Regions from separate parts of the Streptomyces sp. NPDC037389 genome, predicted to be linked through region 1. Evidence: riboswitches for the same ligand, from Rfam matches in the RefSeq annotation. Region 1 holds a riboswitch; the other holds the start of a gene.
What was found. Region 1 has a riboswitch for glycine ahead of gcvT (glycine cleavage system aminomethyltransferase GcvT). Riboswitches for the same ligand answer to the same signal wherever they lie in the genome.
Positions count from the first base shown of each region.

Region 1 (6,750 bases):
ACCGCGCGGACCGCCCAGGGTCTTGTGGGTGGTGGTGGTGACCACGTGGGCGTGCGGCACCGGGGAGGGGTGGAGCCCGGCGGCGACCAGGCCCGCGAAGTGGGCCATGTCGACCATCAGGTACGCGCCGACCTCGTCCGCGATCCGGCGGAAGGCGGCGAAGTCCAGCTGGCGCGGGTAGGCGGACCAGCCGGCGACGATCAGCTTGGGGCGGTGCTCCTTGGCGAGGCGCTCGACCTCCTCCATGTCCACCAGGTTGGTCTGCTCGTCGACGTGGTAGGCGACCACGTTGTAGAGCTTCCCGGAGAAGTTGATCTTCATCCCGTGGGTCAGGTGACCACCGTGGGCGAGGTTCAGGCCCAGGATGGTGTCGCCCGGGTTGAGCAGGGCGAACATCGCCGCGGCGTTGGCCTGCGCGCCGGAGTGCGGCTGCACGTTGGCGTGCTCGGCGCCGAAGAGCGCCTTGACGCGGTCGATGGCGATCTGCTCGACGACGTCGACGTGCTCGCAGCCGCCGTAGTAGCGGCGGCCCGGGTAGCCCTCGGCGTACTTGTTGGTCAGGACCGAGCCCTGGGCCTCCATGACCGCGACCGGAGCGAAGTTCTCCGAGGCGATCATCTCGAGGGTGGACTGCTGGCGGTGGAGTTCGGCGTCGACGGCGGCGGCGACGTCCGGGTCGAGCTCATGGAGGGAGCTGTTGAGAAGCGACATGAGTTCTTCCTGCGCGGGAGGGAGCGGGCGGGGTCAGCCTGCGGCGAAGGCCGTGTACTCGTCGGCCGACATCAGGTCGGCCGGCTCGTCCGTGATCTTCACCTTGAACAGCCAGCCGCCCTCGAAGGGGGCGGAGTTCACCAGCGCCGGGTCGTCCACGACATCCTGGTTGGCCGCGACGATCTCGCCCGTGACGGGGGCGAAGAGGTCGCTGACCGACTTGGTCGACTCCAGCTCACCACAGGACTCGCCCGCGGTGATGATGTCGCCGACGGCCGGGAGCTGGGCGAAGACGACATCGCCGAGCGCGTTGGCCGCGAACTCGGTGATTCCGACCGTCGCCACACCGTCGGCGTCGGCGGCCGACAGCCACTCGTGCTCCTTGGAGTAACGCAGCTGCTGGGGGTTGCTCATGGCTAGATTCTCCTGTACGCGCGTGGGTGCTTGTGCAAGGGGTCTTGACAGGTGAGATGAGGGGGGCTCAGTGAGGGTTCAGCGTTCCCGCTTGTAGAAGGGGAGTGCGACGACCTCGTACGGCTCCTGGCTGCCGCGAATGTCCACACATACCCCTTCCGTACCCGGCGTGGCGTGCGCCGCGTCGACGTAGGCGATCGCGATCGGCTTGCCGAGGGTGGGGGAGGGGGCGCCGGAGGTCACCTCGCCGACGACCGCGCCGCCGACGGTGACGGCGTAGCCGGCCCGCGGCACCCGGCGGCCGGTCGCGATCAGGCCGACGAGCTTGCGCGGCGGAGCCGTCTCGGCGTGCTCGGCGGCGGCCGTCAGCGCCTCGCGGCCCACGAAGTCGCCGGCCTTGTCGAACTTCACGACCCGGCCCAGCCCGGCGTCGAACGGCGTGGTGTCCGTGGTCAGCTCGTGCCCGTAGAGCGGCATGCCCGCCTCCAGGCGCAGCGTGTCCCGGCAGGAGAGCCCGCACGGCACCAGCCCGGCGTCCGCGCCCGCCTCGGTCAGGGCCTGCCACAGCTTCTCGGCGTCGGCGGGGGCGACGAACAGCTCGAAGCCGTCCTCGCCGGTGTAGCCGGTACGGGCGATCAGCGCGGGGACGCCCGCGACGGTGCCCGGCAGGCCCGCGTAGTACTTCAGGCCGTCCAGGTCGGCGTCGGTGACGGACTTCAGGATGGCGGGGGAGGCGGGGCCCTGGACCGCGATCAGCGCGTAGTTCTCGCGGTCGTCCCGGACGGTCGTCTCGAAGCCCGCCGCGCGCTCGGTGATCGCGTCGAGGACCACCTGGGCGTTGGAGGCGTTGGCGACGACCATGTACTCCTCGTCGCCGAGACGGTAGACGATCAGGTCGTCGAGGATGCCGCCGTCCTCGCGGCAGATCATCGTGTAACGGGCCCGGCCGACGGCCAGCGCGGAGATGTTGCCCACCAGGGCGTGGTCCAGGGCCTGTCCGGCCTGGGCGCCCGTGAGGGTGATCTCGCCCATGTGCGACAGGTCGAAGAGGCCCGCGCGGGTGCGCACGGCGATGTGCTCGTCGCGCTCGCTGCCGTAGCGCAGGGGCATGTCCCAGCCGGCGAAGTCGGTCATGGTCGCGCCGAGCGCGCGGTGCAGCGCGTCCAGGGCGGTACGGCGGGGGGCTTCGGTCATGATCGGGCTCCCGGGCAGGTGGGTCGCGGAGGAATGCCTGAATAGGCGGCCTCCCCATCTGTCATCGGAACCTGAGAGGTTCACCGGGAGCCCTCGCCTGTCGTCAAAGGCAACCCGGCTTGCACCTTGGGTGGGACCGCGCGGCCGCGGTCCGCTTTTCAGATCTGCCTCACCCGCGCGGTACGGGGCCTGAGAGATTCAAGGGAGGAACTTGCTCCTTCGGCGCCCGGGGCACATGGCACCCGGGACTCTCCCGCGCGGATTCGAGCGGCCAATATGCGATTACTTGCAGTTGAGTCGAGCTTGGCGCGCACATCATTGCACGTACGGGCGTGCGACGGACCGCCCGCCGCCCCTCAAATTGGATTACCTTTTCTTTACATCGCGTGGGGAGTCCGTGGGGAGGGGGCGGTCGTACGACCAGCCGAGAGGGGGCGATCGCCGTGCGTACGGGGGAGACGCGCGGGGCGTGCGAGACGGTGGGCGTGCGCGATCTGCGCGGGGGCGGGACGGGGGTCACGGAGCTCCGCTATCCGGCGGGCGACCTGCTCGTCGTCTCCGGACTGCCCGGCGGCGGCAAGTCCACGCTGATGCGGCGCGTCGTGCCCGCCGCCGTCCACCGCGTGGACTCCCAGGACGTGCGCGAGCGCTTCGAGCGCCGGTCGCTGCCGCTTCCGTACGCCGTGTACCGGCCCTTCGTCCGCGTCGCGCACTACGCCGCGCTGCGGCGGGCGCTGCGCTCGGGCGGCAGCGTCGTCGTGCACGACTGCGGGCAGTGGAGCTGGGTGCGCCGCTGGCTCGCGCGCGACGCGCGACGGCGGGGCGGGGGACTGCACCTGATGGTCCTGGCGGTCGACCCGCCCACCGCCCTCGCCGGCCAGCGCGCCCGCGGCCGCGGCGTCTCCGTCCGCTCCTTCGCCCGCCACCGCCGCGCGACGACCCGCCTCGTCACCGCCCTCACGGCGGGCGACCACCCGACCGGCACGACCTCGGCGGTCCTCCTCGACCGCGAGTCGGCGGACGCGCTGCGGTCCATCCACTTCGGCTGAGGCCTGCCCGGCACCGCCGGGCTCCCGGTGGGGTCCGCTCGCCGTCGCGGCGGGAGCGGATCCCCAGCCCCGCCCTTTCCCCGTTTCCCGGGGACAAGCCCCCGGCCCCCCCGAACGCCCGAGGGCTCCGCCCCGGGCCCGCCAAGTCCCCGGTTTCGGGAAGGGGCGGGTCCGGGGCACCCCTCCCGCCGCCGCGGCGAGCAGCCACCGCTGACGCGTCCGGCGGTGCCGGACAACCCCGCCCGTGGGGCGCCCCACCCCCTCGAAGCGCGGGCGCAGCCGTTAAGGTGCGGGATGCGTCCGACGAACGGGGTGGAAGACGATGACCTGGCCGGCCAATGAGCTCGAAGCGGTGCTCGCCGCTTCCGTCGGCGTGCCGGACGCCGGTGCGCGCATCGTCGAGGCGCTCGGCCGGAGCAGCGTGTGGGTTCCGCTGCCCAAGGGCGGGGGGCCCGACAGCCCCGACCTCGACCTGCCCGCCCTGGAGCTGGGCGGCGCCGCCTACGTCCCCGTGTTCAGCTCCCAGGAGCAGTTCACGGCCGTCGCCGGCGCGGGGATGTCCTTCGCCGTCGCCCCCGTCGTCGAGTTCGCCCGCGGCCTGCCCCCGCAGGTCGGCATCGTCGTCAACCCCGAGGGCACCGTCACCGTGCCCCTGCCGCCGCCCGCCGTCGCCGGGCTGTGCCGGGCCGGGCGCACGGCCCTGGACGGCGACGCCACCGGCGGTCGCGTACGGCTGTACGAGCCGGACTGGCAGGAGGAGCCGACCGCGTTCCTGGCCGCCGCCGGGCTGGAGTTCGCGGGCACCGGGGCCGTCCGTACCGCCCGCCGTGCCATGGCCGCCGTCGAGGGCGCCGGTCCCGCGCTGTTCGTCGGCGTCGAGCTGGGGCTCCCCGACCCGGGCAGCCGCTCCGCCGCCCTGGACGCCCTGGGCCGCGCGCTGGGCCGGGCGCCCGTGCCCTGGCCCGTACAGCTCGTCTTCCTGGACGTCGCCCAGGAAGACCCCGTGGGCGACTGGATACGGACCCGGATACGACCGTTCTACGACCGTGACCTGTGACAGCTCTCATGCCCGCTCCCGCGGGCTCGTAAGCTGGTAGCAGCAGACGGCCAAGAGAAGAGGCGGACCCAGGTGAGCGCGGGCGCGGAGAGCGGCGTGGAGCAGGTGCTGCGCCAGGTGGCGCCCGGCCGGTACGACACGTACGAGCAGCTGCTGCGGTCCCTCGCCGAGGGCCGGGTGTGGATGCTGCTGTGGCACGGTCAGGCCGGTTCGCCCGACGCCCAGTACGGGAACATGGAGGTCGACGGCCTCGGCTACGCCCCCTGTGTGACCTCCGCCCAGGAGCTCGCCGCCAGCGGCTGGAACCGCGCCCACGAGGTCGTCGCCGGCCGGGCCGTGGCCGCCTCCCTCTACCCCGACCGCTGGGGCCTGTGGCTCAACCCCCACGCCCCCGGCGGCGGCGTCGGCATCCCCTGGCTCGACCTCCGCCGGATCGTCGCCGGCCTGGACCGGCTGCCGGCCGGCCCGCTCCAGCTGAGCGAACCGGCGCTGGACATCCCGCAGTTCTACGCCCTGCTCGGGCAGAACGCCCACCGCACCCCCGTGGTCCGCGCGCTGCGCCGGGCCTGGGTACGGCCCGCCCTGGGCACGCCGTACCTGGCCATCGGCCTCGATCTGTACGACACCTCGCCCGCCGCCGTGGAGGCCGTGCGGCTGATGATGCAGCAGTCGATCGACGCGGTGCCCGACGGCCTGCCGGTGTCGACGGTGTCGATGGCGGACGAGTACGACCCCGTCGCGATGTGGATGCGGGCCAACGGCCGGCCGTTCTTCGCCCGCGAGGGCTACGGGGCCGCCGCCGCGCCGTCCGCGCCCGCCGCGGGCTACGGCTACCCTCCGCCGCAGCGGGGCTGGCAGGCCGGGGCGTACTGACGCCCGCTCACGGTCCACCCGCGTCCGTATTACGGAACCTCCCTTCGCACATCACGTTTGCGCATCCTTTGCGGGTGGGGGCTGGCGGGTGATCGCGGGAGCGATGAAGACTCCCGCCCAACAAGGACTTCGTTCCTGCGTACGACCTGTTCCGCCGTACGACCGCTCTGTGCGCACGTCCCGTACCACCCGCACTTCCGGTGCCTTCCGCACCGTCGTACTCCGGGTACCACCGCACGTCCCGCACTGCCGGCACCACTCGCACTGCCAGCACCTTTCGCACCTCCGCACCTCCCGCACCACTGCACTTCGCGTACCACCGCGATCCACGCGTACCACCGCGATCCGCTCGCACCGTCGCGGGGAGCGCGTCCTCGCACCAGTGATGTGAACCAGCCGCCCCGAGCGCGGCGGGCGTTGGGCCGGTCGCCGCCGGCCGAGAGGGGTCCACCAGACGATGACGGCACCACTGCACGACACGGGACCGGCCGACGCCGGCGCCGCCCCCGTCGCCGACGGCGCTCCGCCGAGGACCATCGAGGGGCGCTCGCCCTGGCGGATCGCCTGGACACGGCTCAAGCGCGACAAGTTCGCCCTGGCGGGCGGGGCCGTCGTCCTGCTGCTCGTCCTCGTGGCGATCCTGGCCCCGGTCATCGTGGGCCTGCTGGGGCATCCCCCGAACGAGTACCACGAGGAGCTGATCGACCCCCTCTCCAGCACCCCCAAGGGTTCCTGGGGCGGCATCGACTCCGACTTCCTCTTCGGCGCCGAGCCCGTCAACGGCCGGGACGTCTTCAGCCGGGTCGTCTACGGGGCCCGGGTCTCGCTGCTCGTGGCCTTCCTCTCGGCCGTCGTGGCGGTCGTGATCGGCACGGTATTCGGCATCGTCGCCGGCTACTTCGGCGGCTGGGTGGACGCGGTCGTCAGCCGGGTCATGGACCTCCTGCTGGCCTTCCCCCAGCTGCTCTTCATCATCGCGCTCGTCTCCGTCGTCCCCAACTCCCTCTGGGGGCTGACCGGTTCGGGGGTGCGGATGGCCGTGCTGATCGCGGTCATCGGGTTCTTCGGCTGGCCCTACGTCGGCCGGATCGTCCGCGGCCAGACGCTCTCGCTCAGAGAGCGGGAGTACGTCGAGGCCGCCCGCAGCCTGGGCGCGGGCCGGCTGTACATCCTCTTCCGGGAGCTGCTGCCCAACCTGGTGGCGCCGATCACCGTGTACGCCACGTTGATGATCCCCACCAACGTCCTGACGGAGGCGGCGCTGAGCTTCCTCGGCGCCGGCGTCAAGCCGCCGACCGCCTCCTGGGGGCAGATGCTCTCCAAGGCCGTCACCACCTACGAGAGCGACCCCATGTTCATGATCATCCCGGGTCTCGCCATCTTCGTCACCGTGCTGGCCTTCAACCTCTTCGGCGACGGCGTGCGGGACGCGCTGGACCCGAAGGGCTCGCG
Region 1 is NZ_JBEZUS010000003.1:241,668-248,417, reverse strand. It holds gene glyA (serine hydroxymethyltransferase) at 1-711, opposite strand, end outside; gene gcvH (glycine cleavage system protein GcvH) at 745-1,125, opposite strand; gene gcvT (glycine cleavage system aminomethyltransferase GcvT) at 1,204-2,319, opposite strand; glycine riboswitch at 2,488-2,585, opposite strand; gene AB0E98_RS07900 (AAA family ATPase) at 2,763-3,368, shown strand; gene AB0E98_RS07895 (enhanced serine sensitivity protein SseB) at 3,691-4,425, shown strand; gene AB0E98_RS07890 (enhanced serine sensitivity protein SseB C-terminal domain-containing protein) at 4,498-5,298, shown strand; gene AB0E98_RS07885 (ABC transporter permease) at 5,756-6,750, shown strand, end outside.

Region 2 (6,750 bases), on a different contig from region 1:
CGACGTGCTCCTCGAAGACGCCGTGGGTGGAGGGGTAGGTGATCATCAGCACGGCGAGCTCGTCGCGGTACTGCTCGATCTTGGCGCGCAGGTCCTCGACGTCGACCTCGCCGTCGTCGGCGGTCTTGACGACGACGACCTTCATGCCGGCCATCACGGCGCTGGCGGCGTTGGTGCCGTGCGCGGAGGACGGGATGAGGCAGACCGTGCGGCGCTCGTCGCCGTTGGCGCGGTGGTACGCGCGGACGGCCAGCAGGCCCGCGAGCTCTCCCTGGGAGCCGGCGTTGGGCTGGAGGGAGACCTTGTCGTAGCCGGTGACCTCGGCGAGCCGGTCCTCGAGCTCGGTGATGAGGGTGGTGTAGCCCTCGGCCTGCTCGATGGGCGCGAAGGGGTGCAGCTGGCCGAACTCCGGCCAGGTGACCGGCTCCATCTCGGTGGTGGCGTTGAGCTTCATGGTGCACGAGCCGAGCGGGATCATGCCCCGGTCCAGGGCGTAGTCGCGGTCGGCGAGGCGGCGCAGGTAGCGCAGCATCGCGGTCTCGGAGCGGTACTGGTGGAAGACCGGGTGGGCGAGGTAGTCGCCGGAGCGCAGCAGGCCCTCGGGAAGCGCCTCGGCGACGGTCGCGTCGAGCGCCTCGACGTCGCCCTCCACTCCGAACGCGGCCCAGACGGCGGCCAGGTGGGCGCGGGTGGTGGTCTCGTCGCAGGAGACGCCGACGTGGTCGGCGTCGGTCAGGCGGAGGTTGACGCCGCGCTCGCGGGCGGCCTCGACGACCTCGGCGGCCCGGCCGGGCACGCGCACGGTGACGGTGTCGAAGTAGGCGCCGTGCACGACCTCGGCGCCCCCGGCGCGCAGGCCCTCGGCGAGGATCGCGGCGAGGCGGTGGGTGCGCCGGGCGATCGCGGCGAGGCCCTCGGGGCCGTGGTAGACGGCGTACATGCCGGCCATGACGGCGAGCAGCACCTGGGCGGTGCAGATGTTGCTGGTGGCCTTCTCGCGGCGGATGTGCTGCTCGCGGGTCTGGAGGGCCAGGCGGTAGGCCTTGTCGCCGTCGGCGTCGACGGAGACGCCGACGAGGCGGCCGGGGAGGCTGCGGGCGAACTTCTCGCGGACGGCCATGAATCCGGCGTGCGGGCCGCCGAAGCCCATGGGGACGCCGAAGCGCTGGCTGGTGCCCACCGCGATGTCCGCACCGAGCTCGCCGGGCGGGGTGAGCAGGGTGAGGGCGAGGAGGTCGGCGGCGACGGTGACGACCGCGCCGAGCTCGTGGGCCCGCTCGATCAGAGGTCGAAGGTCGCGGACGGCGCCGGAGGCTCCGGGGTACTGGAGCAGGACGCCGAAGACGCCGCGCTCGGCGATCTCCTCGGGGATGCCCGCGGACAGGTCGGCGACGACGACCTCGACGCCGGTGGGCTCGGCGCGCGTCTCGATGACGGCGACGGTCTGCGGGAGGGTGTCGGCGTCGATGAGGAAGACGCCGTCCTTGACCTTGCCGACGCGGCGGGCCAGCGCCATGGCCTCGGCGGCGGCGGTGCCCTCGTCGAGGAGGGAGGCGCCGGAGGTGGGCAGCCCGGTCAGGTCCGCGACGACCGTCTGGAAGTTGAGCAGGGCCTCCAGGCGGCCCTGGGAGATCTCCGGCTGGTAGGGCGTGTAGGCCGTGTACCAGGCGGGGTTCTCCATGACGTTGCGGAGGATCACCGGCGGCGTGAACGTGCCGTGGTAGCCCAGGCCGATCATGGGGGCCAGCACGGTGTTGCGGTCGGCGAGGGAACGGAGCTCGGCGAGGACCTCGGCCTCGGTACGGGCCTCCGGCAGGCCGAGCGCCCCGACGTTCTTGATCGCGTCCGGCACGGCGGCGGCGGTGAGTTCGTCGAGCGAGCCGAAACCGACCTGGGCGAGCATCTTGGCCTGGGCGGCGGCGTCGGGACCTATGTGGCGCGCCTCGAAGGGCGTGCCCCGCTCCAGGTCGGTGAGGGCGATGCGGTGGACGGTCATCTGCGGAGGCCTCCTGGTCATTGCGACCTGCGAGGGGTACCACGGCGCGGGTACCCGGACGGCCTCCCCCTCTGTCATCTCAACCTGAGAGCTTCACCGGGCCGCGACGCACGGTCCGGCTTTCACCGTCGGTGAGGAGGGGCTTCGGCGTTACTGCCTGACCTGGGCCCGACCTGCTTTCCAGAGTGACCTCGTCCATGCGGTACGGGTGCCTGAGAGATTCCGGGGAGGATTTGCTCCTTCGGCGCCTTCACCAACGCCCTGGGGGCTTCGAGAAGAGCTCTCCCGCACGGGGTCTGCGGCCATTTGCCAGCCTACCAGCGAGGGTTTCCGGGTGGATCTCCCGAGTGGCCGGTTTCACGTTCGTGGTTTTTCGTGGTGACGAGGACCGTCATGGGCGGGGAGCAGCGGAGGAACCGTGCAGACCGACATCGACCCCCGGAGCCTCATCGGGCGCAAGGCCTTCGACCGGGACGGCGTGAAGATCGGCACCGTGGACGAGGTGTACCTGGACGACGCCACCGGGGAGCCGGAGTGGGCGGCCGTGCGCACCGGCCTCTTCGGCCGGGACGCCTTCGTACCGCTGGAGCCGAGCCGGGTCGAGGAGGACGGGCTGCGCATCCCCTACGAGCGCGCGCTGATCAGGGAGGCCCCCGGTTTCGGGGTGGGCCGGCACCTCTCCCCCGCGCAGGAGCTGCGGCTCTACCGGCACTACGGGCTGGAGCTGCCCTCGGCGCCCGACGGCACGGCCGCCGGGGAGGCACCGTCCGGGGGCCCGGCGGGCGCGGGCGGCTGATCGTCCTCCGTACGCACCAGCGGCAGTGGTTCGGCGGGGTGGAGCTCCGGGTCGTCGACGCGGAAGGTCCGCACCCGCCCGGGCGCCGACCAGGGCTCCTCGAAGCGGACGGTGACGCGCCCCACGCCGCTGCCCTGTACCCAGCCCGCCCCGTGCTCGTCGTGCCGGACGTCCAGCCCCGGAAGCCACCGTGGCGGCCCCTCGGGGGCCTTCTGCGGCTCCTGGGGCGTCTCGGGCTCGTGGGGTGCGGACCCGTCCGTCGCGGCCGCCTGGGCCGTCGCCGCGGCCTCGGCGGCCCCCGCGGCGGCCTGGGCGAAGAGGTCCTCCTGGGTGTAGTCGGCGAGCCCGGAGACGCCCACGCCCAGCAGCCGCACCCCGGCCGTGGTGTCCACGTGCTCCAGCAGCCGGGCGGCCGCCTCGCGCACCACGGCGGGGTCGTCGGTCGGGCCGCGCAGGGTCTCCGAGCGGGTCAGGGTCGAGAAGTCGTACCGCCGCACCTTGATGACGACCGTCCGCCCCGAGCGCCCGGCGCCGCGCAGCCGGGCCACGCAGCGGTCGGCGAGGCGGGCGAGCTCCAGCTGCACCCGGGTCCGGTCGGTGAGGTCCTCGGCGAAGGTGTCCTCCACGGACACGGACTTGGCGTCCCGCTCGGCCACCACGGGACGGTCGTCGTGCCCGGTGGCCAGGGCGTACAGCCCTCCGCCGTGGGCCTTGCCGAGGAGCCGCACCAGCTCGTCCTCGCCGGCCTCGGCCGTCTCCGTCACGGTGGTGATACCGGCGCGCCGCAACGTTTCAGCGGTGGCGGGGCCGACGCCGGGGATGGTCCGCACCGACATGGGGCCGAGGACTTCCAGCTCCGTACCGGGCTCGATGAGCATGAGCCCGTTCGGCTTGGCCTCCTCCGAGGCGATCTTCGCGAACATCTTGGAGCCGGCCAGCCCCACCGAGGCCGTCAGTCCCGTGGCCGCCTCGATGTCCCGCCGCAGCCGCTCCCCCACCGCGCGGGCGGCCTCGCCGGAGGGCGGCACCCCGCCCGCCTCCAGGTCGACGAACGCCTCGTCGAGGCTGAGCGGCTCCACCAGCGGCGACAGCTCGCCCAACAGCCCCATCACCACGTGGCTGATCCGCTGGTACAGCTCGAACCGGGGGGTGAGGTAGGCGGCGTTGGGGCAGAGCCTGCGGGCCTGGGCCGTCGCCATGGCGGAGTGGACGCCGAAGACCCGCGCCTCGTACGACGCCGTGGCCACCACGCCGCGGGGACCCAGCCCGCCCACCACCACGGGCTTTCCGCGCAGGCTCGGCTTGGACGCCTGCTCCACCGAAGCGTAGAACGCGTCCATGTCCAGATGGAGAATCGTCGGCGCACCCCTCACAGGACAGATGCTGCCGCATACCACTGACAATCGCACCGATGTACGACGAGGCGCCCCGCGCGAGCCGCTGTCACGGCCTGCGCGGGGCGCCCTGTCACGCTGTCGTACGGGCCCCGGAGGGCCTCATCCCGCCCGGTTGCGGCGGCGGGCGAGCTCGTCGGCCGGGTTGTGGCCGACGAGCGTCTCACCGGTGTCCACCCGCTCCCCGTGGAGCTGGGCGAGGGCACTCTCCACATCGCGCCAGACGACGCCCACGGCGATCCCGAAGACGCCCTGGCCGCCCTGGAGGAGGTCGACGACCTCGTCCGGCGAGGTGCACTCGTAGACCGTGGCGCCGTCGCTCATCAGCGTCATCTGTGCCAGGTCCTCCATACCGCGTGAGCGCAGATGCTGCACGGCGGTGCGGATGTTCTGGAGCGAGACCCCGGTGTCCAGGAGCCGCTTCACGATCTTCAGGACGACTACGTCCCGGAAGCTGTAGAGCCGCTGACTGCCCGACCCGTACGCGGGCCGCACGCTGGGCTCCACGAGTCCGGTACGCGCCCAGTAGTCGAGCTGCCGGTAGGTGATGCCCGCGGCCGCGCACGCCGTGGGTCCCCGGTACCCGATGCCGTCGGAGCTCCGGGAGGGCGCCGTGCCCCCGGACTCGCTTCCCCGTGGGGTGGTCACCGCTGCCGTTGCGGAATAGCGGGGCACTGGTTCGACCGTTCCCCCATGCAGCGGATACGGACCGCCGACCGCCGTACCGTCGCCCGTGCTTCTCACGCCGACCTCCGTCCTTGACCTGCCTTCTCGACGGTAGGCAGTCGCTCGGGGTGCGTCAACGATCGCCACACTCGGCACGCCGAGTGATAATCACCCTGAGAGTGGTTTTACGTGTCCAGGTAGCGGGAAAACCTACTCGAATGCGACCTTGAGGCGGTTTCCGACGGCTCTCCGCCGGCTTCCGCACCTACTGGTTGCTGCTGCCGAAGTCCTCCGGCGAGATCTGGTCGAGGAACTCGCGGAACTTCTCCACCTCGTCCTCCTGCTCGTCCGGGATGGCGATCCCCGCGTCGTCCAGCACCCCGTCACTGCCGTAGATCGGCGTGCCGGTGCGCAGCGCCAGCGCTATGGCGTCGGACGGCCGCGCACTGACCTCCACCCCGCTGGCGAAGACGAGCTCCGCGTAGAAGACGCCTTCGCGCAGATCCGTGATCCGGACCTCCGCGAGCTGCTGTCCGACCGCCTCCAGCACGTCCTTGAACAGGTCGTGGGTCAGCGGACGGGCAGGCGCCATGCCCTGCTGGGCGAAGGCGATCGCGGTCGCCTCTCCCGGTCCGATCCAAATCGGGAGGTAGCGGTCGCCTCCCACTTCACGCAGGAGCACGATCGGCTGGTTTGAGGGCATTTCCACCCGGACACCCACGACATCGAGCTCGTTCACACAGCAACCCTAGGCCGTGCCCGGCGGGTTTGGGTAGTCGGGCACTCACTGTGACTGGCCACGAGGCCGGAGAGCGGCCTTCACCAGCGCCGCGTGAAGCCGTACGGACAGGGCGGCCAGTTCCCTGGCCGTGGCCTCGGCATGGGCCCTGGTCTGCGGATTGCGGTGCCGGCGCAGGGGGGCGACCACCTGCTCGACCAGGCCCGCCTCCCGCTCGGCGGCGGCCTTCACGGCCCGTAGGTGGCGCGGCTCCAGACCGAAGCGGCCCAGGTCGGCGACGAGCTTGGCGATCGTCATGGAATCGGCGTCGAATCCGCCGTCCGGGTGGGCCGTGAGCAGCCCGTAGGACTCCCACTCGGCCAGCTCCTCCTCGGAGACCCCGGCGCCTGCCAGTAGCTCCGTACGGCCGATACGGGCCGTCACGGGCCCCTCGGGCCCTCCCGGGGCCGCCGCGGGCGCCCCGGGCTCGTCCAGGACGTCCGCCAGGTCGAGGGCGTCCCTCGGCTGCGCGGGGGCGGGCAGCTGGACCTTCTCGCCCCGGGCCAGGGCGTCCAGCTGCTCCCGGATGACCTTGAGCGGGAGATAGTGATCGCGCTGCATCCGCAGCACGTACCCGAGCCGGGTCACGTCATCCGTACTGAACTTGCGGTAGCCGGAGGGGGTGCGCCGGGGCTCCACCAGGCCCTCCGCCTCCAGGAAGCGGATCTTGGAGATGGTGACCTCGGGGAACTCCTCGCGCAGCAGGTTGAGCACCGTTCCGATGCTCACCAGCCTGCCCTCCGCACCGGCGGCACCGGAGGATCCGGCGCCGCCCGACGGTGTTCGAAGCATGGCCCTTCCCTGGAGGTGCCCCGGACGGCGTCCGGGAGCGGCTCAGATGCCCTGGCTGCCGAAGAAGACCAGCCGGTACTTGCCGATCTGCACCTCGTCGCCGTTGGCGAGGACGACCGACTCGATCTGCTCGCGGTTGACGTACGTGCCGTTGAGGCTGCCGACGTCGGTGACGGTGAAGCTGCCGTCCTGGTTCCGGCGGAACTCCACGTGCCGGCGCGAGACGGTGACGTCGTCGAGGAAGATGTCGCTCTGCGGGTGCCGGCCCGCGGTGGTCACCTCGGCGTCGAGCAGGAAGCGGCTGCCGGAGTTGGGGCCGCGACGGACC
Region 2 is NZ_JBEZUS010000028.1:6,488-13,237, reverse strand. It holds gene gcvP (aminomethyl-transferring glycine dehydrogenase) at 1-1,996, opposite strand, end outside; glycine riboswitch at 2,187-2,294, opposite strand; gene AB0E98_RS32970 (PRC-barrel domain-containing protein) at 2,415-2,792, shown strand; gene AB0E98_RS32965 (DNA polymerase IV) at 2,708-4,165, opposite strand; gene AB0E98_RS32960 (MerR family transcriptional regulator) at 4,289-4,930, opposite strand; gene AB0E98_RS32955 (bifunctional nuclease family protein) at 5,118-5,591, opposite strand; gene AB0E98_RS32950 (MerR family transcriptional regulator) at 5,637-6,422, opposite strand; gene AB0E98_RS32945 (FHA domain-containing protein) at 6,465-6,750, opposite strand, start outside.
Region 2: it holds a riboswitch for glycine, as region 1 does, so the genes downstream of both, gcvP (aminomethyl-transferring glycine dehydrogenase) here and gcvT (glycine cleavage system aminomethyltransferase GcvT) in region 1, are expected to answer to the same signal.